3 regions of the Hydrogenophaga sp. L99 genome follow, and region 1 is predicted to be linked to each of the others. Evidence: predicted binding sites of a transcription regulator. Region 1 holds the regulator's gene; each other region holds the start of a gene.

Region 1 (7,117 bases):
TCTTCTTCCAGTTGAAGGAAGGCGAGCAGTTGTACGACAGCAGCTTGCCGGGGCACGAAGCGTGCACAGCCTGGGCAAATTCGCGGGCAAAACCGATGTCAGGCACACCGGTCTCGCACCACACCAGGTCGGCGTAGGGGGCGTAGGCCACGCCACGGCTGATGGACTGCTCCAGGCCGTTCTTGACGCGGTAGAAACCTTCTTGCGTGCGCTCGCCGGTCAGGAAGGGCTTGTCGTTGGCGTCGTGGTCGCTGGTGATCAGGTTGGCGGCTTCGGCGTCGGTACGGGCCAGCACGATGGTGGAGACACCCATGACGTCAGCGGCAAAACGGGCTGCGATCAGCTTTTCGCAAGCTTCTTGCGTGGGCACCAGCACCTTGCCACCCATGTGACCGCACTTCTTCACGGCGGCCAACTGGTCTTCAAAGTGAACGCCGGCGGCACCGGAAGCGATCATGTTCTTCATCAGTTCGAACGCGTTGAGCACGCCGCCGAAACCGGCTTCTGCATCGGCCACGATCGGCAGGAAGTAGTCCACAAACTCGGGCGAACCTGGCTCGATACCGCGGCCCCACTGAATTTCATCAGCGCGCTTAAAGGTGTTGTTGATGCGGCGCACCATGGTGGGCACCGAATCGTAGGCGTACAGCGACTGGTCGGGGTACATGGTCTCGGAAGTGTTGCCATCAGCGGCGACTTGCCAGCCCGACAGGTACACAGCCTCCAAGCCGGCCTTGGCCTGCTGCATGGCCTGACCGGCGGTGATGGCACCAAATGCGTTCACGTAGCCTTTTTTGGCGCCGCCGTTGACCTTGGCCCACAGCTTTTCAGCGCCGTTTTTGGCCAGCGTGTATTCAGGCTGCATGCTGCCGCGCAGACGCACCACGTCGGCGGCGGTGTAGCCGCGCTTGACGCCCTTCCAGCGGGGGTTGGTGGCCCAGTCTTTTTCGAGGGCTTCGATCTGTTGCTGGCGGGTCAGTGTTTGGGACATGAAACTACTCCGTGAGGTTGAGAAAACAGGTTCGGCCACTTGGCTTGCAAGGACAGTGCCGATGAACAGACTTTAAGTCTTATAGAAGAGTTTGAAAAGCTCTTATGTCTTATACAAGACAAATATTTTATCGTTTAAATTCAATGCACTTCCTATGATATTTCTCAATATGGGAATTTGTTTCCCGTAATGAGAAATATTCTTGCATTGCAGCATTTTTATTTTCCACATTATGAAGATCGATGCCCTCATCGTGGGAAACGGCTGTGGGGTGATCCCTACATGTCTGGGTCCGAACCACGCCAACGCACAACTTCGGTGCTTTGGATGAATCAGGCATGATCCGCAGCCATGCAAATCCAATCCATTCGAAAAGGTGCGCCATGAACCGATGGTGGGCGTACGCCAGCCTGGGCCTGAGCATGGCATTGGTGGGAAGTTATGTGGCGCTATCCAAGCCACTGGTGTTGGTGTTTCCCGTGTTTTTGCTGGCCTGGATGCGCTTTGGCATTGGTGGTCTGGCCATGTGGCGGTGGATGCGCAAGCCCGCCGACGAGGCCCCCATATCAAGCCACACACGCCGCCTGTTGTTTCTGGAGTCGTTCCTGGGCAACTTCCTGTTTTCGATCTGCATGCTGTTTGGGGTAAGCATGACCACCGCTGTGGCCGCGGGCGTGGTCATGTCGTCCATACCTGCCGTGGTGGCTGTGCTCAGCTGGTTGTTTCTGCGCGAGCGCATCGGCTGGCGCAGTGCGGCTGGCATTGCTTGTGCGGCCATCGGCATCGGGCTGTTTTCCTTGCAGAAAGCAGACCCGGCCATGCCGGTGCTGGCTGATACGAGTGGCCCCTTCGGCATCAGCCGCAGCCTGCTAGGCAATCTGCTGGTGTTTGCAGCGGTGGTTTGTGAGGCCGCCTACGTGGTCATTGGCAAGCGCTTGACCGATGGTCTGAGTCCCAAGCGCATTTCGGCCATCATCAACCTATGGGGCTTTGCCCTTGTCACGCCGTTTGGGGTGTGGGCTGCATGGCAGTTTGACTTTGGTGCGGTCCAGGCACCCGTTTGGGGCCTGCTGGTTTTTTACGGTTTGGCCGCCAGCATGTGGACCGTGTGGCTTTGGATGACCGGCCTGAAGACAGTGCCCGCATCACAAGCCGGCGTGTTCACGGTGATGCTGCCGGTGAGCGCTGCCGCCATTGGCGTGCTGTTCATGGGCGAACGGCTCACAGGCTTGCAAGTGGTGGCGTTTGGCATTGCGCTGCTGGGCCTGGTGCTGGCCACCCTGCCCGGCCGGCGTGCCCGTGCCGGCTGAGGCCCCATTCAGCGACAAAGATCAGGCACACCAGAGCCCGGTGGGGTTGGTGATGCCCATCCACAGGGCCCAGCCCGACGTGGCTGCCAGTGCCAGACCGGCAAGGCGAATGCCCCACGCACCTGAGCGGCCACCGCGCAACCGCAACAGCAGCCAAGGACCTGCGGTAAGCGATATGGATGTGCCGATGGAGAACAGCGCCATGATGGCAGCGCCCTCTGCTGCATTGGCCGACAGGGACGCCACCAACAAGGCCGAATACAGCAAGCCACAAGGCATGAGTGCCCATGCAGCACCCAACACCACAGGTGCGCGCTGTCCCAGTGAGGCCATCACAGGACGGGCCTTTCGCCAAATCGATTGACCGAGGTTTTCAATCCAGGCGGGCTGGCGGGCCTGCCAGATCAGCACGGCACCGAGCAAAAGAGCGGCCACATGGAACATTGTCCACACAGGGCGCAGCACCGCGGTGTTGGTGCCCAACCAGGCCAGGCCTTGCACCGAGCCGGCGGCAAAGGCGCCGAAGAGTGCGTAGCCCAGCATGCGGCTGAACTGGAAGGTCCACAGCGCGCGGGTGCTGCGCTCACCCGCCGCACGGCTGATGCCCGCGCAAGCCGCGCCGCACATAGCCACGCAGTGGGGCCCGCCCGCGAGGCCCATGAACAGGGCCGTGATCGCCATTGAAGTCTGCATAAGTCACTGTAGCGCAGGCCGGGCACGGGCAACGCCTGCGCCCGCGGTATCCCGCTGAACGCTCAGATGATTTTCGAAAAACGCGCCCGGTCCAGGTCAACCTGCAGGTTCTTGTCAAACACCATAGCGATGGCACGCACGAGAAACCAACCTGTAGCCGTGACCTCGACGCCCGTGTCATCCATGGTGACCAACCCGCTCTCTACAAAGCCGGACAGCACTTCCAGCTCACGCGCGAAGTAGGACTTGAAATCGATCAGGTGGCCGAGCTCGATGGATTCGTATTGCAACTGGCCTTGGCACATGAGCGACATGATGACGGAGCGTCGCAACAGGTCATCCCGCGTCAAAGCCAGGCCGCGCACGATAGGCAGACGCCCCTGGTCCAGCGCGTCGTAGTACTCGTCCAGCGTTTTGGCGTTCTGGCTGTAGGTGGCGCCAATGCGTCCGATGGCCGAAACGCCCAGAGCGATCAAATCGCAATCGGGCTGGGTGCTGTAGCCCTGAAAGTTGCGGTGCAGACGGCCTTGGCGCTTGGCCACGGCCAGCGCATCGGTGGGCAAAGCAAAGTGGTCCATGCCCACATACACATACCCCGCGTCCATGAACGCGTCCAGCGAGGCCGACAGCATGGCCAGCTTGTCGCCGCCGCTGGGCAGTTCGGCAGAGATGATGCGGCGCTGTGGCTTGAACCGCGAAGGCAGATGGGCGTAGGCATACAGCGCAATGCGGTCCGGACGCAACTCGTTGACCTGGGCCAAGGTGCGCGCAAAAGATTCCGGGGTTTGCAGGGGCAAACCGTAGATGAGGTCCACATTGACCGACTCAAACCCGATCTTGCGGGCGGTTTCTACCAAGGCAAAAACCTGTTCAGCGGGTTGTACCCGGTGCACCGCTTTTTGCACCGCCGGATCGAAATCCTGCACACCAAAGCTCAAGCGGTTGAAGCCCAGTCTGGCCAACGTCTGCAGCCGCTGGTCGGTCACCGTGCGAGGGTCCACTTCAATCGAATACTCACCACCCGGCACCAGCGTGAAATTGCGCCGGATCATCGACATCAGGTCTTCCAGCTCGGCATCGGACAGAAAAGTGGGGGTACCGCCGCCCAGGTGCAGCTGCGACACGCTGTGACCTTGCCCGAAGTGCTGCACCTGCAGCTCCACCTCACGAGACAGATAGCGCAGGTATTCGGCTGCACGTTCGTGGTGCTTCGTGATCACCTTGTTGCAGGCGCAGTAGTAGCAGACCGACTCACAAAACGGAATGTGCACATACAGCGACAGCGGCAGCGCCATGGAACCCACTCGGCGCTGCTCCAGCGCTTGTATATAGTCTTGCTCCGCGAAAGCTTCGACGAATCGGTCTGCCGTCGGGTACGAGGTGTAACGAGGCCCAGGAATGTCGAATCGCTTGAGCAACTCGTTGGAAATAGCATGACTCACAAACAGTTCTCCAGTTCTGAGGGCTGAATGTGCCGCATGAGCGCGCCAGCGCCTTTGATCTTGATCAAGGCCTCGGTCGGACCGGGGGTTGTCCCCAGGATTGCCCCCAGACTCCAAACCGGCCTTTTCTCGACAGTGCTCGGGCCGATGCGTTAAGCTAACCCCGCACTCCTGGAAAAATTATGGACATTCAAAGCATCAAAGTCGCCTGCTCAAGCTGCAACCTGCGGGAGTTGTGCCTGCCCATGGGTCTGAACAGTGAAGAGATAGACAAGCTCGACGCGGTGATTTCCACACGCCGCCGCATCAAGCGCGGCTCCGCGCTCTTCAACACGGGCGACAAGTTCACGTCGCTATTTGCCGTGCGTTCTGGTTTTTTTAAAACCTGCGTTACGACCGCAGACGGCCGTGACCAGGTGACCGGCTTTCAGATGACGGGAGAAATCATCGGTCTGGACGGCATCGTCAGCGACCACCACTCGTGCGACGCGATTGCACTGGAGGATGCCGAGGTGTGCGTGATGCCTTTTGACCAGGTGGAAGAGCTTTCACGCGAATTCACCACCCTGCAACACCACGTCCACAAGATCATGAGCCGCGAGATCGTGCGCGACCACTCGGTGATGCTGCTGCTGGGCAGCATGCGCGCCGAAGAACGGCTGGCGGCTTTCTTGCTCAATCTGGTCCAGCGGCTTCATGCCCGCGGGTTCTCACAGTCCGAGCTGATTTTGCGCATGACCCGCGAAGAGATCGGCAGCTACCTGGGTATGAAGCTCGAAACGGTGAGCCGCACTTTCTCCAAGTTCGTTGACGACGGCATTATCGAAGTGAAACAGCGCTATGTTCACATCAAGAGCACCGAAGGGCTCAAGCAGATCGTGAATCCGCAAACTTGCCGCTGAATCCACCGCGACACCCAACGAAAACCTGGGCGAATGCCCAACAAAAAAACCCCGGACAGGCGCATACGCCTCTCCGGGGTTTTTTGTTGGCGCTGAAGGCGCTAGCCGTTTCAGCCGCAGCGACCGTTCTTGGCGCAGTCGGTTGGTCGCTCGTCTGCGGGTATCGGGCAACGGTTCACCTCAAATGGCGACACGGCGAGCAAAGTTGTCAAGGCGCTGGAAACCATGGTTGCACCCCAGAACACAAAGAACGCGAGGGTGTAAACCGCTTCCCGCGACAGGGCCAGAGGAGAGCCAAACCAATGCAGATCGCTGGGATCGACAAAAGCAAACACCACCATTTCCAGCACCGCGGCCACCAAAAAAGCAGGCCATGCTATCCACATCAAACGCTGTGTCCACATCGGTGCGGCTCCTCTTCCATATCTGTTTTTGTTAAAGCGACAAGCACCCGGGTACAGCTGCACCGGTAGCCAGGCTGGCCATTATTTTTCAGAGGGCACCAAAGGTGAAGCCGCATGGTTTCGACCCTGATTGGCTGGCTGCACAGCCATCAGCGCATCGATCCTTGCTTGCCCCTCCAGTGCCAGTGCCGCCCTGCGCTCTCGCTCGTAGACCTCCTTGTCAAGCACCGGATCCTGGTCCATCGACGAAATGACCACCATGGTGCTGGTCGCTATCACCCCACACAACAGAAGAGCCGGCACGAACACCACATGTGGAATTCTCCACCAGGGGGTATTTTCATGGCTTGGGGGCTGGGTCAAGGGCGCGTTGCTCATGTTGTAGCTCCGAAATGGGAATGTCAAATGGCGCTGAATGTCGTCAGCGCGGGACCAGGAAGGCAGCTTTCTCGGAAACCTCGACTGGCTCGTCACCAACCGAGCGGATGCCGAACTGGATGGGGTGCGAGCCCGGGTTTGCAGCATCCGGCGGTATCTGAACCCGAATCACGGCCGAGCGGACCTCAGTGGGCAACACCTCGACTTCGTTTTCCGAAGCAATGGTGACACCCGGCAGGCCGGACACCGTGATGACGTAGCGCTGTGTGGATTCGGTGGCGTTCATGATTTGCAGCCGGAAGACGTTTTCAATGCGTCCTTGCTCCACCATGCGGGCCAATGCGCCCCGGTCGCGGATCACGTCCACCTTGAGCGGCTTGCGCATGAACAAGCTGACCATCACAGCCAGGGTGATGGCCACCAGGATACCGGTGTAAACCAGCACCCTGGGTCTGAACGCTCGCTTGATCATTTGAGCCGTGGTCCAGCCCTGAGCAACCCCGTTCTCGGTGGAGTACTTGATCAGGCCGCGCGGATAACCCACCTTGTCCATGACCTCGTCACACACGTCAATACAGGCACCGCAGCCGATGCATTCGTATTGCAGACCCTTGCGAATGTCGATACCGGTGGGGCAGACCTGGACGCAGAGCGTGCAGTCAACGCAAGAACCCAACCCCAGCGCCAAGGGATCGGCCTTTTTCGATCGCGGACCGCGGGGCTCACCACGCTTTTCGTCGTAGGTGACGATCATGGTGTCTTTGTCAAACATCGCGCTCTGGAAACGCGCGTAGGGGCACATGTACTTGCAGACCTGCTCGCGCATGAACCCTGCGTTGCCGTAGGTGGCAAAGCCGTAGAAAAATACCCAGAAGGTTTGCCAAGGGCCCAAAGACGCGGCCAGCGACAAGGCAGCCAGATCGCGGATGGGCGTGAAATAGCCTACGAAGGTGAAGCCTGTCCAGAGCGCAAAAGCAATCCACAAGGCGTGCTTAAG
Region 2 (7,117 bases), 1.8 Mb from region 1:
CATCAAGGTAACGCTTCATGACGGAATTTTCCGTCTAAATTGAAGAGAATTGACATTTAGTCGCGACTTTTTTGCAATTCAATGCAAAAAAGTCGCGAGCAGAACCGCCTAGTGTCCGCTCTTACCCACCAATTCCAGGTGTTCCACCACCGGCGGCTGCGCAAAGAACGGGCCGACGATGGCACGCCATTCGGCAAACGCCGGCGACTGGCGAAAGCCCACGGTGTGGTCTTCCAGCGTCTCCCAGTAAATCATCAGGATGTAGCGCCCCGGGCTCTCGATGCTGCGATTGACTTTGTAGCCCTTGAAGCCTTTGGCATGGGCAATCACCGTGCTGGCACCGCGCAAGATGGCTTCTTCAAATTCGGCTGAGCGGACGGGGTCGATGCGGATGTCGGCGTGTTCGAGGATCATGTTGTGCTCCCCCCGCGCCGCTTCGCGTCACCCCCCAGGGGCGATGCCTGTGGCCTGGCAGAGCCAGTTCCACGGCATCCTTGGTTCAGGCACGCGCGTCGGGGAGAAATGGGTAGATGATGGGAAGGGAAGCGTAACCCAAAACACCGCAGGGCCGGCTTTGCCGGACTGCAGGTGTTGCCCCCTCGGGGGGTGACGCGCCCTTAGGCGCGGCGCGGGGGGCGGTCCTGTTTGATCATATCCACCGCCTTTTCCGCCACCATAACCACCGGCGCGTTGGTGTTGCCGCCGACCACGCGGGGCATGACCGACGCGTCCACCACGCGCAGGGCTTTCACGCCGTGCACGCGCAAGCGGGCGTCCACCACGGCCAGCGCGTCGGTGCCCATGCGGCAGGTGCCCACGGGGTGGTAGATGGTGTCGGCGTGGTTGCGCACGAACTGCTCGATCTGCGCATCGCTCTGCGCTGCGCGCGAGGCGGCAGACTCCTCGCCGCCGTGGCGGGCCAGGGCGGGCTGGTGCATGAGCTCGCGCACGCGCTTGAAGCCCTTCACCAGGCGGGCCACGTCATCCGGATCTTTCAAAAAGGCGGGGTCGATCAGCGGCGCCACTTGCGGGTCGGCGCTGGCCAGGCGCAGCGTGCCCCGGCTCTTGGGGCGCAACAGGCACACGTGGCACGAATAGCCATGGCCAAACACGGTTTTGCGGCCGTGGTCCACCAGCTTGCCCACCACAAAGTGCAGCTGCAGATCGGGTATGGGCTCAAGGGGCGCGCTCTTGATGAAACCACCCGCCTCGGCAAAGTTGCTGGTGAGCGGCCCGCTGCGCGCACGGCGCCACTCAGTGATGCCCTTCAGCGTGGTCACCATGCCGGGCAGCGACAGGCCAAACAGGTCGGTCAACTTCGGGGCGTTCACCACCATCACCACATCGGGGTGGTCGTGCAGGTTGTCGCCCACGCCGGGCAGGTCGTGCAGCACTTCAATGCCCATGTCGCGCAGGTGCCCGGCCGGGCCAATGCCCGAGAGCATGAGCAACTGTGGCGAACCAAAAGCCCCCGCGCTCAGCAGCACCTCGCCGCCCGGTTTCAGGCGCAGCGTTTGCGGTGCGCCCCGCCCCCCGTTGGGCCGGTATTCCACCCCCACGGCGCAGGGCTGGCCGTTCACGGTTTCCACCAGCACCCGGGTGGTGAGCGCGGTGGTGATCACCGTCAGGTTGGGCCGTCCCAGGTGGGGCGTGAGGTAGCCCTTGGCGGCGCTCCAGCGCTCACCGTTTTTGTGCGTCACTTGGTAGGCGCCCACGCCTTCTTGCTCGGGGCCGTTGAAGTCGGTGTTGTGCGCGTAGCCGGCTTGCTGGCCGGCTTCAATGAACGCAGGCAGAAACGGGTTGGGGCTGCGCAGGTCCATCACGTTCAGTGGCCCGCCCTGGCCGTGCAGCGCGTCGGCGCCGCGCTCGTTGTGCTCCGAGCGCTTGAAATAGGGCAACACGTCGGCATAAGACCAGCCGGGGTTGCCCTGGGCTGCCCAGTGGTCGTAGTCGCTCGCGTGGCCGCGGGCGTACACCATGGCGTTGATGGAACTGGAGCCGCCCAGCACCTTGCCGCGCGGCTGGTAGCCCCTGCGGCCGTTCAACCCCGGTTGCGGCACGGTGTTGTAGCCCCAGCCGTTGAGCTGGTACTTGGCCATCAGGGCCAGGCCGGCGGGGCAGTGGATGAGCACACTGCGGTCGACCGGTCCGGCTTCGAGCAGCGCCACGCGCACGGCGGGGTCTTCGCTCAAGCGCCCGGCCAGCACGCTACCGGCCGAGCCGCCTCCAACAATGATGTAGTCCAACATGAAGTCTCCAGAAAGTGCCGCGCGAGGCGTTGGGCCAGGCGAATCCAACCGCTGTCATACCCTTGCAAGATGGGGCGCGACAATCAGCGGCTAAGTTAGCACGCAGGCACGCAAGCAGATAGACGCGCCCGTCTAGGCGTGACGCGTGCGTGACCCAGCGCGTCAGCGCCCCGCGCAGACGCGCTGGACAATTCTTTTTTTCGAAACACACAGGAGAAAACCTATGAGCAGCATCCAGACCGTGGGCATTATTGGCTCGGGCACCATGGGCAACGGCATTGCGCAGGCCTGCGCCACCAGCGGCATCCAGGTGGTGCTGGTCGACATTGCCCAGGCGGCGGTGGACAAAGCCCTGGCCACGGTGGCCAGCAGCCTGGACCGGCTGATCAAGAAAGAAAAAATGACCGCCGCCGAGAAAGACGCGGCGCTGGCCCGCATCAAGGGCTCGACCAACTACGAAGACCTCAAGGGCGCGCAACTGGTCATTGAAGCCGCCACCGAAAACGAGGCGCTGAAGGTCAAGATCTTGCAGCAGCTGGACGGCTTGCTGGGCGCCGACGTGATCGTGGCCACCAACACCAGCTCGATCAGCATCACCAAGCTGGCCGCTGCCACGCAGCGCCCCGACCGCTTCATCGGCATGCACTTCTTCAACCCGGTGCCCATGATGGCGCTGGTGGAAATCATCCGCGGCCTGCAGACCAGCGACGCCACGCACGACGCGGTGAAGGCGCTGGCCGAAGCCCTGGGCAAAACGCCCATCACGGTGAAGAACGCGCCCGGTTTTGTGGTCAACCGCATCCTGGTGCCCATGATCAACGAAGCTTTCTTTGTGCTGGCCGAGGGCCTGGCCACGCCGGAAGACATTGATGCCGGCATGAAGCTGGGCTGCAACCAGCCTATTGGCCCGCTGGCACTGGCCGACATGATTGGCCTGGACGTGTGCCTGGCGGTGATGAACGTCTACATGGCCGAGTACAACGACAGCAAGTACCGCCCCGCGCCGCTGCTGAAGGAAATGGTGGCCGCTGGCTGGCTGGGCCGCAAAACCGGGCGCGGCGTGTATACCTACTAACCCCCCGCGCCGCTGCGCGGCACCCCCCAGGGGGCGATGCCTGCGGCCGGGCGAAGCCCGTTCCGCGGCATCCTTTGGCTGAGAGCCCCCGCGCTGGCCGCCGGTGGCGCAGTTTGTTTGCGCCAGATCAAGCTGCTGCGGCGCAGCATTTTTATGATGAACCCAACTTTCACTGCCTTGGGGTTTTTCATGAACGCTGCTGCCCGCACCCAACCGTCGCTCGCTGTTTTTGAGTTTCTCGACAGCACCCACCGCGAGATTCAGCAGCAACTGCAACAGCTGAACGGCTTGGTGGACGCGATTGAAAACAGCGGCCTGAACCATGCCAACCGGGAGCAGGCCCGCCGCGTGCTGGACTACTTCAATGGCGAAGCGCGCCAGCACCACCTGGACGAAGAAAAACACATTTTCCCGGCGCTGCTGAACAGCCAGAACGCCGAGATCGTGCAAGCCGCTGAACACCTGGTGCAAGACCACGGCTGGCTGGAAGAAAACTGGATTCAGATCGCGCCCAGCCTGGAAGCCGCCACCAACGGCAACCTGTGGTTTGACACCGTGGAACTTCGGCACGCACTGGAGGTTTTTGAAGCCCTCTACCTGGACCACATCGTTCTGGAAGAGTCGATTGCCTACCCGGCCGCCAAGCAGCGCTTGGCCAGCCTGGACACGGTGGGTATGGGCCGTGAAATGGCGAAACGCAGAGCCCTTAAAAGCGCTGCCCTGCCCTCTTATTAATTCGGCCCTATGAAGTATCAACCGTTCGCCCTGAGCCTGTCGAAGGGCTCGTGCCATGTCTGAGGAAGGTTTCGACAAGCTCAACCCGAACGGACTTTAAGACTTCACTGGGCCGGATCTATAGGCCTCGCGCTCAGCGGCTCAGCTCACCAGGCCACCGTCAAACCACGGTGGTCAAAAAACCCGCCTGAGCTGCCCGGGGGCAAGCCATCGATCACGCCCAGCAGCTCGCCCGCCGCCACGTCAGGCGGTCGCACCTGCAGCCCGGTTTTGGCAAAGGGCTGTGACAGCCCGGTGTCCACCGTGCCGGGGTGCAGCGCCACACACAGCGCGTCGCGGTTGCGCCGCGCCAGCTCAATGGCCGCCGTGTGCACCAGCTGGTTGAGCGCGGCTTTGGATGCGCGGTAGCCATACCAGCCACCCAGCGCGTTGTCGCCGATGCTGCCCACCCGCGCCGACAAAAACGCCGCCACACAGCGACCCTGGCGCGGCAGCAACGGCAAAAAGTGTTTCATCACCAGCGCCGGGCCCACAGCGTTCACCGCAAAGCTGTGCGCCAGGGCATCGGCGTTCAGGTGTTGCCACGAGCGCTCGGGCTCGGCGTGCTGGCCGCTGGCGGTGGTGCCGTGCAAAAACCCGGTGGCCACGATCAGGCGGGTTAGCGGCAGGCCGGCTTGGCTCAGCTGCGCCGATACATGCTGCGCGCAGGCCGCCACGGTGGCCTCAGCGGTGTAGTCCAGCGCGGGCTGGGTTTGCCGGCCCAGCGCCAGCACCGTGCCACCCTGTGCGCGCAGCTGCGCCACCAGGGCCGCACCAATGCCGCCGGTGCCACCCAGCACCACGCTCAGGCCGGGTTGTGGGGTTGTTTCATCGGCGGGAGCGGGTGCAGGGGTCGGGTTCATGGGCGCATTATGGGCAGGCAGCGCCAGCGCGCGCTGGCCCGCACACCCAAGGCCCCTGCGGGCCGGCGGCCATGACGCGCCTCAATGCAGCGCCACCGTGGGCCGCTTACCATGAGGCCCCTCACCGGTTGCCGTGAGCCCTGTTTTGCCAAGGATTTGAGATGAGCGCTTTTGACTTTGACCTGTTTGTGATTGGTGGCGGCAGCGGCGGTGTGCGCGCTGCGCGCATGGCCGCACAGCGTGGCGCCCGCGTGGCCCTGGCCGAAACCCTCGGCACCGACGGCCTGGGCGGCACCTGCGTGAACGTGGGCTGCATCCCGAAAAAGCTCTACAGCTACGCCGCGCATTACGCCGAAGGCCTTCACGAATCGGCGGGCTACGGGTGGGAGGGCGAAGCCCCGCGCCTGAACTGGGCCACCCTCAAAGCCAACCGCGCAAAAGAGATCAGCCGCCTCAACGGCGTGTATGGCAACCTGCTGCGCGGCTCGGGCGTGACCGTGTTCAACGGCTTTGCCCGCATCGACGGTGAGCACGCCATCACCCTGGCCACGCTGCATGCCGACGGCAGCCCCGGCCACCAGCATTTCACCGCTAAAAACATCCTCATTGCCACCGGCGGTACGCCGCATGTGCCGCACTTTGTGGGCCGCGAACACGTCATCACGTCCAACGAGATCTTTGACCTGGAGCCGTTCCCACAGCGCCTGCTGGTGGTGGGCGGCGGCTACATTGCCTGCGAATTTGCGTCCATCTTCAACGGCCTGGGCGCCCAGGTGACGCAGCTGTACCGCGGCGAACAGGTGCTGCGCGGTTTTGACGACGAAGTTCGCCACTTTGTGGCCGCTGAGATGCTCAAGTCGGGCGTGGACCTGCGGCTCAACGCCGGCGTGGTGGACATCCGCAAAGCCGCCGACGGGCTGCGCGTGGAGCTGGAAGACGGCAACGTGGTGATGGCCGACGCGGTGCTCTACGCCACCGGGCGCGTGCCCAACGTGCAAGGCCTGGGGCTGGACACCGTGGGCGTGGCCCAGGGCGGGCAAAACGAAGTGCTGGTGAACGCGCACTACCAGACCAACGTGCCCAGCATTTACGCCGTGGGTGACGTGACCAACCGCGTGCAGCTCACCCCGGTGGCGCTGGGCGAAGCCATGGTGGTGGTGGACCAGCTGTTTGGCCCCGCCGCGGGCAAACCGCCACGCGACATGAGCTACGACTTCATCCCCACCGCCGTGTTCACCCACCCCAACATCGGCACCGTGGGCTTCAGCGAAGCCGCTGCGCGCGAGCAATTTGGCCAGGTCACCATTTTTCGCAGCGAGTTCAAAGCGCTGCGCCACACCCTGTCGGGCAGCACCGAGCGCACCCTCATGAAACTGGTGGTGGACACCGCCACCGACCGCGTGGTGGGCCTGCACATGGTGGGTGCCGAAGCGGGCGAAATTGTGCAGGGCTTCGCCGTGGCCATGAAAGCCGGCGCCACCAAGGCCGTGTTTGACAGCACCATTGGCATCCACCCCACGGCGGCCGAAGAGTTTGTGACCATGCGCGAACCGGCCCGAAACTAAACGCGCGCCAGCCCATAAATGCCGGCTGCGCCCAGAGCCATGTGCCCCCAAAGGCCGGGCGCAAGCCAAGCCAGGTAGCGCCAACCGCCAGCAAGCCCGGCAGACACGCTTTTGCCCACGGCATGCGCCAGCAGCGCCAGCACCACGGCCCACACACCGGCGCCCCCTGGCAGCGGCTCGCCCGACGCGAACACCGCCGCCACCGCGGCGTGCAGGTCGGCCAGCGCCGCCAGCGCGGAGCCCAGCAGCAGCCCCGTCGAGCCCAGCCACAGCGTCAGCCCGTACACGCCAGCCTGGATGCCGCTGAGCAACGCGGCCACGCCCGCCGCTGCCCACAGGCTGAACATGCGGTCTTCGTCGGGTTCTGACGGGACATCGGCGGCCTGGGGCGCGCCGCGCACCATCCACCCACCCCAGGCCAGCGCCAACACAGCGGCGGCCAGCGAAGGCAGCCACAAAACCGGCAGCCAGGCCGGTTGCACGGCAGCGGCCACCAGCAGCACCTGCAGCTGGGTGGACACACAAGACAACAGGCCACCACCGGCCAGCAACCGCACGTCGGCGGGCCGCTCGCGCGCCGCCAGCCCCAGC
Region 3 (7,117 bases), 2.0 Mb from region 1:
CAAGACCAGGTCGCGGTAGCTAGACACCTCCAGCGCGGCGGTCTTGCGGGGCTTCTTGTGCGTGTCTTTGGTGGGGCCGTCGGTGATGGCGAACCAGTAGAAAACACCATAAAGACCCATGATCACGCCGGACAGTGCTACCGCGTAGCGCCAGCCATCGTCGCCACCAAACATGGTGAGCGCGATGGTGGGCAGCGTCATGGCGGCAGCGGCCGAACCGAAGTTGCCCCAGCCGGCGTAGAAGCCTTCGGCAAAGCCGATGTCGCGTGGCTTGAACCACAGCGCCGTCATGTGGATACCGACCACAAAGCTGGCACCCACCGAGCTCAGCACCAGGCGCGAGACGAACAGCTGTTCTTTGGTGGTACCGAAAGCAAAGAACAGGGTGGGCACCGCCATGGTGACCATCAGCACCGAGAACACGCGGCGTGGACCAAAGCGGTCCAGCGCCATGCCCACCAGAATGCGGGCCGGTATGGTGAGCGCCACGTTGGCGATGGCAAACAGGCGCAGGTCGTCTTTGGTCAGCCAGTTGGCCGACTTGAGAATGGACGACGCCAGCGGCGCCATGTTGAACCAGACGTAGAAGCAGATGAAGAACGCGATCCACGTCAGGTGGAGCGCCTTGATTTCCCGGTTCTTGAACCGGAAGATGTCACTGACTTGCATGATGAAACCTCGTTAGCTCAGCGCGCTCAGTCGCCGTGGGTGGGGACGATCAGCAGCGGGCACATGACGCGGCGCGCCAGGAAGGCGCTGACCGAGCCAAAGGTCATGTGGTCGAACTCTTCCACCAGCGCGTCCAGCCGGCGCGTGATGAAGTTGCCGTCGGGCTTGTAGGAATGGCGCGCCATCACCAGCACGTCGGGGCGGCGCTCTTCGGTGGCGCGCAAGATCATTTTTCGGGCATCGCCCTCGGCAAACAGCACCTTGGCGGGGAAGCCAGCGGCCGACAGCTCGGCGGCGGCGGCCTCGGCACCGGCTTTTTGTTCCTTGAACTGCGCGTCGAACATCTCGTCGCCCGCGCTGGTGGTGCTGCCGGGTTCCTCGATGACGGAAATGAGCGTAACGGTGGGCAACTCTTGGGCAAAGAGCCGCTTGACGACGTCGAGCGCGATGCGCGCATTGCGCGAATGGTCGTAAGCCAGCATGACTTCCATGTTTTTTTCTCCAGTGGATACGGACGGATCAGCCATGTCGTGACCCGGCACGCCGCCACGCGGCGGCGGTCTGTCGCCGGGTGACACGGAACCCGGCGAGCAATAGCCCTATTCGGACCAGGGTGACCGCTCAACTGTGCGGCGGCAGCGCCCGCCTGAACATCCTTCTTTGGCACGCGGACGCGTTCCACACGGACGATGGCCCGCGCGTGGCCATGCTCCTAAAGAACTATTCAGCCGCTCAAGGGGATGTGATGCCACCGGTGCGATGCCCACGCAGGAACCCGGCGGGCGGGTGGCGCCTTAGCCGCGCAGACCCTGGTGCACGGCGTACACCGCCGCCTGCACCCGCGAGGTGAGGTGGAGCTTGCGCAGGATGTGCTGCACATGGATCTTGACCGTCGTTTCGGCGATGTCGAGCTCGCGGGCGATCAGTTTGTTGCTGTCACCGCGCGCGATCAAGCTGAGGATCTCGCGCTCGCGAGCCGACAGCAGGGCCAGGCCGTCGGCCTTGCTGGCGGCGGGCGCTTGCAGGGGCGCCGCTGCCGTGGGCACATCACCGTCCTGCGCACTGGGCTGGCGGGGCGCCTGGTTGCGAAAGGCCTTGAACAGCTTGGTCATCATCTCCGGGCTGATCACCGACTCACCGTCGAGCACCTTGACAATGGCGTCACCGAGCTGGTCGGACTCCACCGTTTTGAGCAGGTAGCCGTCGGCGCCGGCCTGCAAGGCTGCGGCCAGGTCGTCTTCGTTCTCGCTCACGGTGAGCATCAGGATGCGCATGTTGGGCGCGGCCTCTTTGAGCCCACGAACCGCGTCCACCCCGCGCACACCGGGCAGGTGGTTGTCCAACAGGGTCGCGTCGGGCCGGTAGCGCTCCACGCTGCGCAGGGCCTCGCCCGCATCGGCGGCTTCGGCGACCACCTCAAAACGCTCGTCTTGCGACAGCAGGGCGCGCAGGCCACGGCGAAACAAGGTGTGGTCGTCCACCAGCAGCAGCTGGATACGGGGCGTGTGGGGCTGGGTCATGGGGTGGGTATCCGGTTCTCAGGAGCGGCAGGTACAGCAAGGGTGCTGGCCAGAAGGTTCAGGCCCAGCGTGCTCGTGCCGTTGGCGGCCACGGGGTACGGCGGCAGGGTCAGGGTCACGGCGGTGCCGCCGGCGGGGGCAGAAGCCACCTCCACCTGGGCACCGATGCGCTCGGCGCGTTCGCGCATGATTTTCATGCCCACGTGGGTCGGGCCATGGACGTGTGCGGCGTCAAAACCGGTTCCGTTGTCGCGCACGGTGAAACGCCACCGGGCGCCCTTGGCGACTTCCAGACTGACGTGGCTGGCGTCCGCGTGCTTGCGCACATTGGACAGGGCTTCCTGAATCACATGCAGCACCTGCACCTGCACGTCGGGCGGCAGTGGCAGGCCTTGCCCGTCCATCTGCAGGCGGGTGGGCAGGCCGGTCTGGTGCTGGAACTTCTGCAGGGTTTCCTGCAGCGCGGCTTCGATGTCGTCGGTATTGGTGCGGGTGCGAAAGTGCACCAGCAACTCGCGCACGTCGTGGATGCTTTCGCGCAGGCCCACGTCCAGCTCGTCCAGCGTGGTCTGCACCTGCACCGGCTGCTCTTTCTGGACCGCCGTGCGCAGCAACTGCACCTGGATTTTGAGAAACGCCAGCGACTGGGCGATCGAGTCGTGCAACTCGCGGGCGATCAGGGCACGCTCTTCAGCCACCGCCGCCTCGCGCTCCAGGGCCGCAGCGCGCAGGCCCTCGAGGGCGCTGGCGAGGTGGCTGGCCAGCGCGTCCAGCAGTTCGGTTTCGTCGGCATTGAGCGCGATCTCGCCACGAAAGAACAGATCGATTTCGCCGATCAGCCGCTGCTGCAGGCGCACCGGCACGCTCACCACGTTCTGGTAGCCCACCTTGGCACAGTGCCGCATGGGCGCTGCGTCGTGGCTGTGGATGGGGATCACGCGGGTGCGCGCGTCGGGCTGCAAGTTGCCGCAAGCGCAGGCCCCGGCCAGCAGGCTGCGCTCTTCTTCCATCATCTCTTGCGGGAAGCAGTCGGACGCCAGCATCAGGTAGCGCTGGTTGGCTTCGTCCGACCAGCGCACCGCCACCGCATCGGCCTTCATCACCTGGCGCACGCGCTGCGAAAACCCGCGCGAAAGCTCCTCGATGGTGTTGGCGCTGGCCAAAAATGCACTCACTTCGTACAAGGCCTCCAGCCGGGCGCGCTGCGCTTCAATGCGGCGCGTCTTCAGCTCCACCTTGCTCTCCAGCCCTTCGTACAGCGACTGCAGCGTGGCGGCCATGCGGTTGAAGCCGGCCGCGACCTGGCCAAATTCGTCGTGCGTGTTCACCGCTACCCGCACCGAAAACTCACCCGCTTCCAGCTGGCGCAGACCCTGTCGCATGTTGGCCAGCGGGTTGATGACAAACCGGTAGCCGGTGTAGAGCATGAGCACGGCACCCCCGATGGCCAGCGCCATCATGAGGAACTGAAACAGGTTGAGGATGGCGGTCAGGCCCGAAAGCTCGTCTTCGATGGCATGCACAAAGCGGTCGATCGCGTCCACAAACACGCCCACGCCCTGCTGGGCCGATTCGGTGGTGACGTCACCTTGCAGCCACAGGCTGCGCTGCACCTGCCAGAGCGACTGCACCGACGCGAACTCGCGCCTGACGCCCGCTTCCCAGGGCACAAACAGCGGGCGGCTCGGGTCGCCGCTGCGCAGCAAGGCCAGGCTTTCATCGAACTGGGTCACCAGGGCCACCACGTCGGCCGGTGGCGCCTGGGCCTGCACCGCGCTGGTGATGCGCCAGGTTTGCATGCGCATGCGCCCAGCCTCGTTGACCGCGGCCGCGCCGCCTTCGAGCTGCCAGGTGACCCACAGCGTGAGCCCGATGGAGGTCAGCGCCACGATGAGAAAACCGGCGCCGAGGCGAACCAGTTTGGTGGACAGGGAGGCGCTAGATGGCATGTTCATAGGTTAGCGGCTTTCCTGGCGTCCGGATACACGTGCCGGGCTCACGGCACCGGCCCGAACCACCGTCACAGCAACGCCAGACGCGGCAACCCGGGCACCACGCGCATGGGCTGGCCCAGCCGCGCGCCCTGGGGCTGCGCCATGGGCGCCACCAGGTCGGCCAGCGTCACACCGTCCAGCACCTGCAGGTAGCTCGCCATGGCCTGCTGCAGCGCCCCTTTGAGCCGGCAATAGCCGTCGAGACGGCAGCTGTTGTGCTCGGCGTCGAAGCATTCCACCTGCGTGAAGTCGGTTTCGGTCTGGCGCACCACGTCGCCCAGCACAATGTCCTTGGCGGGTTTGAGCAAACGAAGGCCACCGCCGCGCCCGCGCGTGGTTTCCAGCAGGCCCATGCCCGAGAGCGTCATCACGATCTTGGTGAGGTGGCTGCGCGAGATGCCGTGGGCCTCGGCAATTTCGCTGATGGTGGCGGGCTGCTCGCGCTGCGCGCAGGCGGCACAGTACATGAGCACCCGCAGGCTGTAGTCGGTCCAGTTCGTCAAACGCACGCCGCATCCTCCCAATGACCGATGGTCTTTTGCCGTTTCTTAACATGCATGTTTGATGGATTTTATGCGCTAATATATTCACACCAAATGAACCTTTAAGGAACACAGACCATGAGCCACGCCGCCACCCTGGACCACCCCACCGACGACCGCGCCCAGCAAGCCATCGGGCAGATCGCCGTCAACCTGCCCGGCTCCACCGCCGTGTTTCGCCGCCTGAAGCTCGACTTCTGCTGCGGTGGCCAGGTGGCGCTGCAAGCGGCCTGCGAAGCCAAGGGCCTGCCACTGGACGCGGTGCTGGCCGAACTCGCGCAGCTCGACCGCCCGGCGGCACAAGCGGCGCCGCAGGCGCCCGGCGCGATGATCGACCACATCCTGGCGCGTTACCACGCGGTGCACCGCGAGCAACTGCCCGAACTGATCCGCATGGCGCGCCGGGTGGAAGCTGTGCACCGCGACAGTCCCGACGTGCCGGTGGGCCTGGCCGCGCACCTGGAGGCCATGGAGGCCGAGTTGCTGGAGCACATGGAAAAGGAAGAAACCGTGCTGTTTCCCATGCTCAAGGCCGGCGGCACGCCCATGGTGCGGCACCCCATTGCCGTGATGCGCGACGAGCACACCAGCCACGGCGAACAGCTGGAACGCCTGATGGCCCTGAGCCGCGACGCCACACCCCCTGCAGGAGCCTGCAACACCTGGCGCGCACTCTACGCCGGCATCGCCCAGCTGTCGGACGACCTGATCAACCACATCCACCTGGAAAACAACCTGCTGTTTCCGCAGTTTGAACCCCAGGCGACCGCCTGCTGCCCCTGAGAACAAGCCGCTTGCGCCAGATCAAGCCATGAGCACCTTGACGTGGGTCAAGGTTTCAAGGCGGTGCCGCTGGTAACTTGATGTCCGCTCCATCAGCGGATGGCGGCACGATCGAAAACGGATCCACTCGACAAGCCATGGCCCTTGACACCAAGACACCCGGATCCGCCGCCATGGACCTCGTCTGCCCCGCCGGCAGCCTGCCCGCGCTCAAGGCCGCGGTGGACAACGGCGCGAACTGCGTCTACCTCGGCCTGCGCGACGCGACCAACGCGCGCAACTTCGCCGGCCTGAACTTCGACGACGCGGCCATCGCCAGCGGCGTGACCTACGCCCACGCGCGCGGCAGCCAGGTGTTCATGGCGCTCAACACCTACCCCCAGGCGGCACACCCGGAACGCTGGCGCGAGGCGATGGACAAGGCTGTGCATCTGGGCGTGGACGCGGTGATCCTGGCCGACCCCGGCCTCATGCAATACGCCACGCAGCGCCACCCCAAGCTGCGGCTGCACCTGTCGGTGCAGGGCTCGGCCACCAACCCCGAGGCGATCAACCTCTACCACCGGCAGTTCGGTATTTCGCGTGCGGTGCTGCCACGCGTGCTCTCGCTCGATCAGGTGCGCCAGGTGGTGGGGAAGACGCCGGTGGAGATCGAGGTGTTCGGCTTCGGCAGCCTGTGCGTCATGGTGGAAGGTCGTTGCGCGCTGTCGTCCTACGTCACCGGCGAATCGCCCAACACGCACGGCGTGTGTTCGCCCGCCAAGGCGGTGCGCTGGCAGGAAACCCCGCAGGGCCTGGAGTCGCGGCTCAACGGGGTGCTGATCGACCGCTACGCCGCCGGCGAGAGCGCCAGCTACCCGACGCTGTGCAAGGGCCGCTTCGACGTGGAAGACGAGCACAGCGACTACGCCATCGAAGAACCCACCAGCCTCAACACCTTGTCGCTGCTGCCGCAGCTGCTGCAGATGGGCGTGCGTGCCATCAAGATCGAAGGACGCCAGCGCAGCCCGGCCTATGTGGCGCAGGTGACGAAGGTGTGGCGCGAAGCGATCGACGACTGCCTGGCCCAGCCCCAGCACTACACGCCCAGAAGCGCATGGATGGTCTCGCTGGACCAGGTGGCCGAAGGCCAGCAGCACACGCTGGGCGCCTACCACCGCAAATGGAAGTGAGCTTGGGATGCCCCCCTGCGCCGCTGCGCGGCTTCCCCCAAGGGGGACGCACCCCTGTAGCCCGGCGAAGCCGGTTCCACGGGTGCCCTGGATGGGGCACGCGCCCCGGCGACTGGGTCTTGGCTCCCTCGCCCCTCTGGGGTGAAGGGCAAACGCGCCACAAGACACGCGCAACAGCGACAAACAAGACACCTCCATGAAACTCTCTCTCGGACCTTTGCAGTACTACTGGCCCCGCCAGACCGTGTTCGACTTCTACGAGGCCATGGCAGCGACCGCGGTGGACATCGTCTACCTCGGCGAGGTCACCTGCTCGCGCCGCCACGAGCTGCGCCTGTCTGACTGGCTGGACGTGGCCGAGTTGATGCGCGCGGCGGGCAAGACCGCCGTGCTGTCCACCCAGGTGCTGCTGGAGTCGGGCTCCGACGTCAGCGCCA

Evidence for each region. The regulator FNR, encoded in region 1, switches genes on or off when oxygen is low (the NO sensors DNR and NnrR bind a similar motif). The targets are predictions, from matches to a motif close to TTGATNNNNATCAA.
Region 2: AC4QBL_RS00155 (hemerythrin domain-containing protein) is a predicted target of FNR. The motif match lies at 3,442-3,455, and genes of this name have one in related genera.
Region 3: ubiU (ubiquinone anaerobic biosynthesis protein UbiU) is a predicted target of FNR. The motif match lies at 5,546-5,559, and genes of this name have one in related genera.

The regions. Positions count from the first base shown of each region.
Region 1 is NZ_CM178972.1:1,824,520-1,831,636, forward strand. It holds gene aceA (isocitrate lyase) at 1-991, opposite strand, end outside; gene AC4QBL_RS08730 (DMT family transporter) at 1,375-2,301, shown strand; gene AC4QBL_RS08735 (sulfite exporter TauE/SafE family protein) at 2,323-2,982, opposite strand; gene hemN (oxygen-independent coproporphyrinogen III oxidase) at 3,057-4,436, opposite strand; gene fnr (fumarate/nitrate reduction transcriptional regulator Fnr) at 4,619-5,338, shown strand; gene AC4QBL_RS08750 (hypothetical protein) at 5,449-5,742, opposite strand; gene AC4QBL_RS08755 (hypothetical protein) at 5,824-6,120, opposite strand; gene ccoG (cytochrome c oxidase accessory protein CcoG) at 6,164-7,117, opposite strand, start outside.
Region 2 is NZ_CM178972.1:38,142-45,258, reverse strand. It holds gene AC4QBL_RS00175 (ATP-binding protein) at 1-19, opposite strand, end outside; gene AC4QBL_RS00170 (antibiotic biosynthesis monooxygenase family protein) at 109-414, opposite strand; gene AC4QBL_RS00165 (GMC family oxidoreductase) at 618-2,249, opposite strand; gene AC4QBL_RS00160 (3-hydroxybutyryl-CoA dehydrogenase) at 2,473-3,324, shown strand; gene AC4QBL_RS00155 (hemerythrin domain-containing protein) at 3,514-4,059, shown strand; gene AC4QBL_RS00150 (SDR family oxidoreductase) at 4,206-4,961, opposite strand; gene gorA (glutathione-disulfide reductase) at 5,123-6,526, shown strand; gene AC4QBL_RS00140 (MgtC/SapB family protein) at 6,523-7,117, opposite strand, start outside.
Region 3 is NZ_CM178972.1:3,961,599-3,968,715, reverse strand. It holds gene AC4QBL_RS19020 (MFS transporter) at 1-669, opposite strand, end outside; gene AC4QBL_RS19015 (universal stress protein) at 696-1,160, opposite strand; gene AC4QBL_RS19010 (response regulator) at 1,464-2,189, opposite strand; gene AC4QBL_RS19005 (type IV pili methyl-accepting chemotaxis transducer N-terminal domain-containing protein) at 2,186-4,144, opposite strand; gene AC4QBL_RS19000 (RrF2 family transcriptional regulator) at 4,210-4,692, opposite strand; gene ytfE (iron-sulfur cluster repair protein YtfE) at 4,804-5,508, shown strand; gene ubiU (ubiquinone anaerobic biosynthesis protein UbiU) at 5,646-6,680, shown strand; gene ubiV (ubiquinone anaerobic biosynthesis protein UbiV) at 6,877-7,117, shown strand, end outside.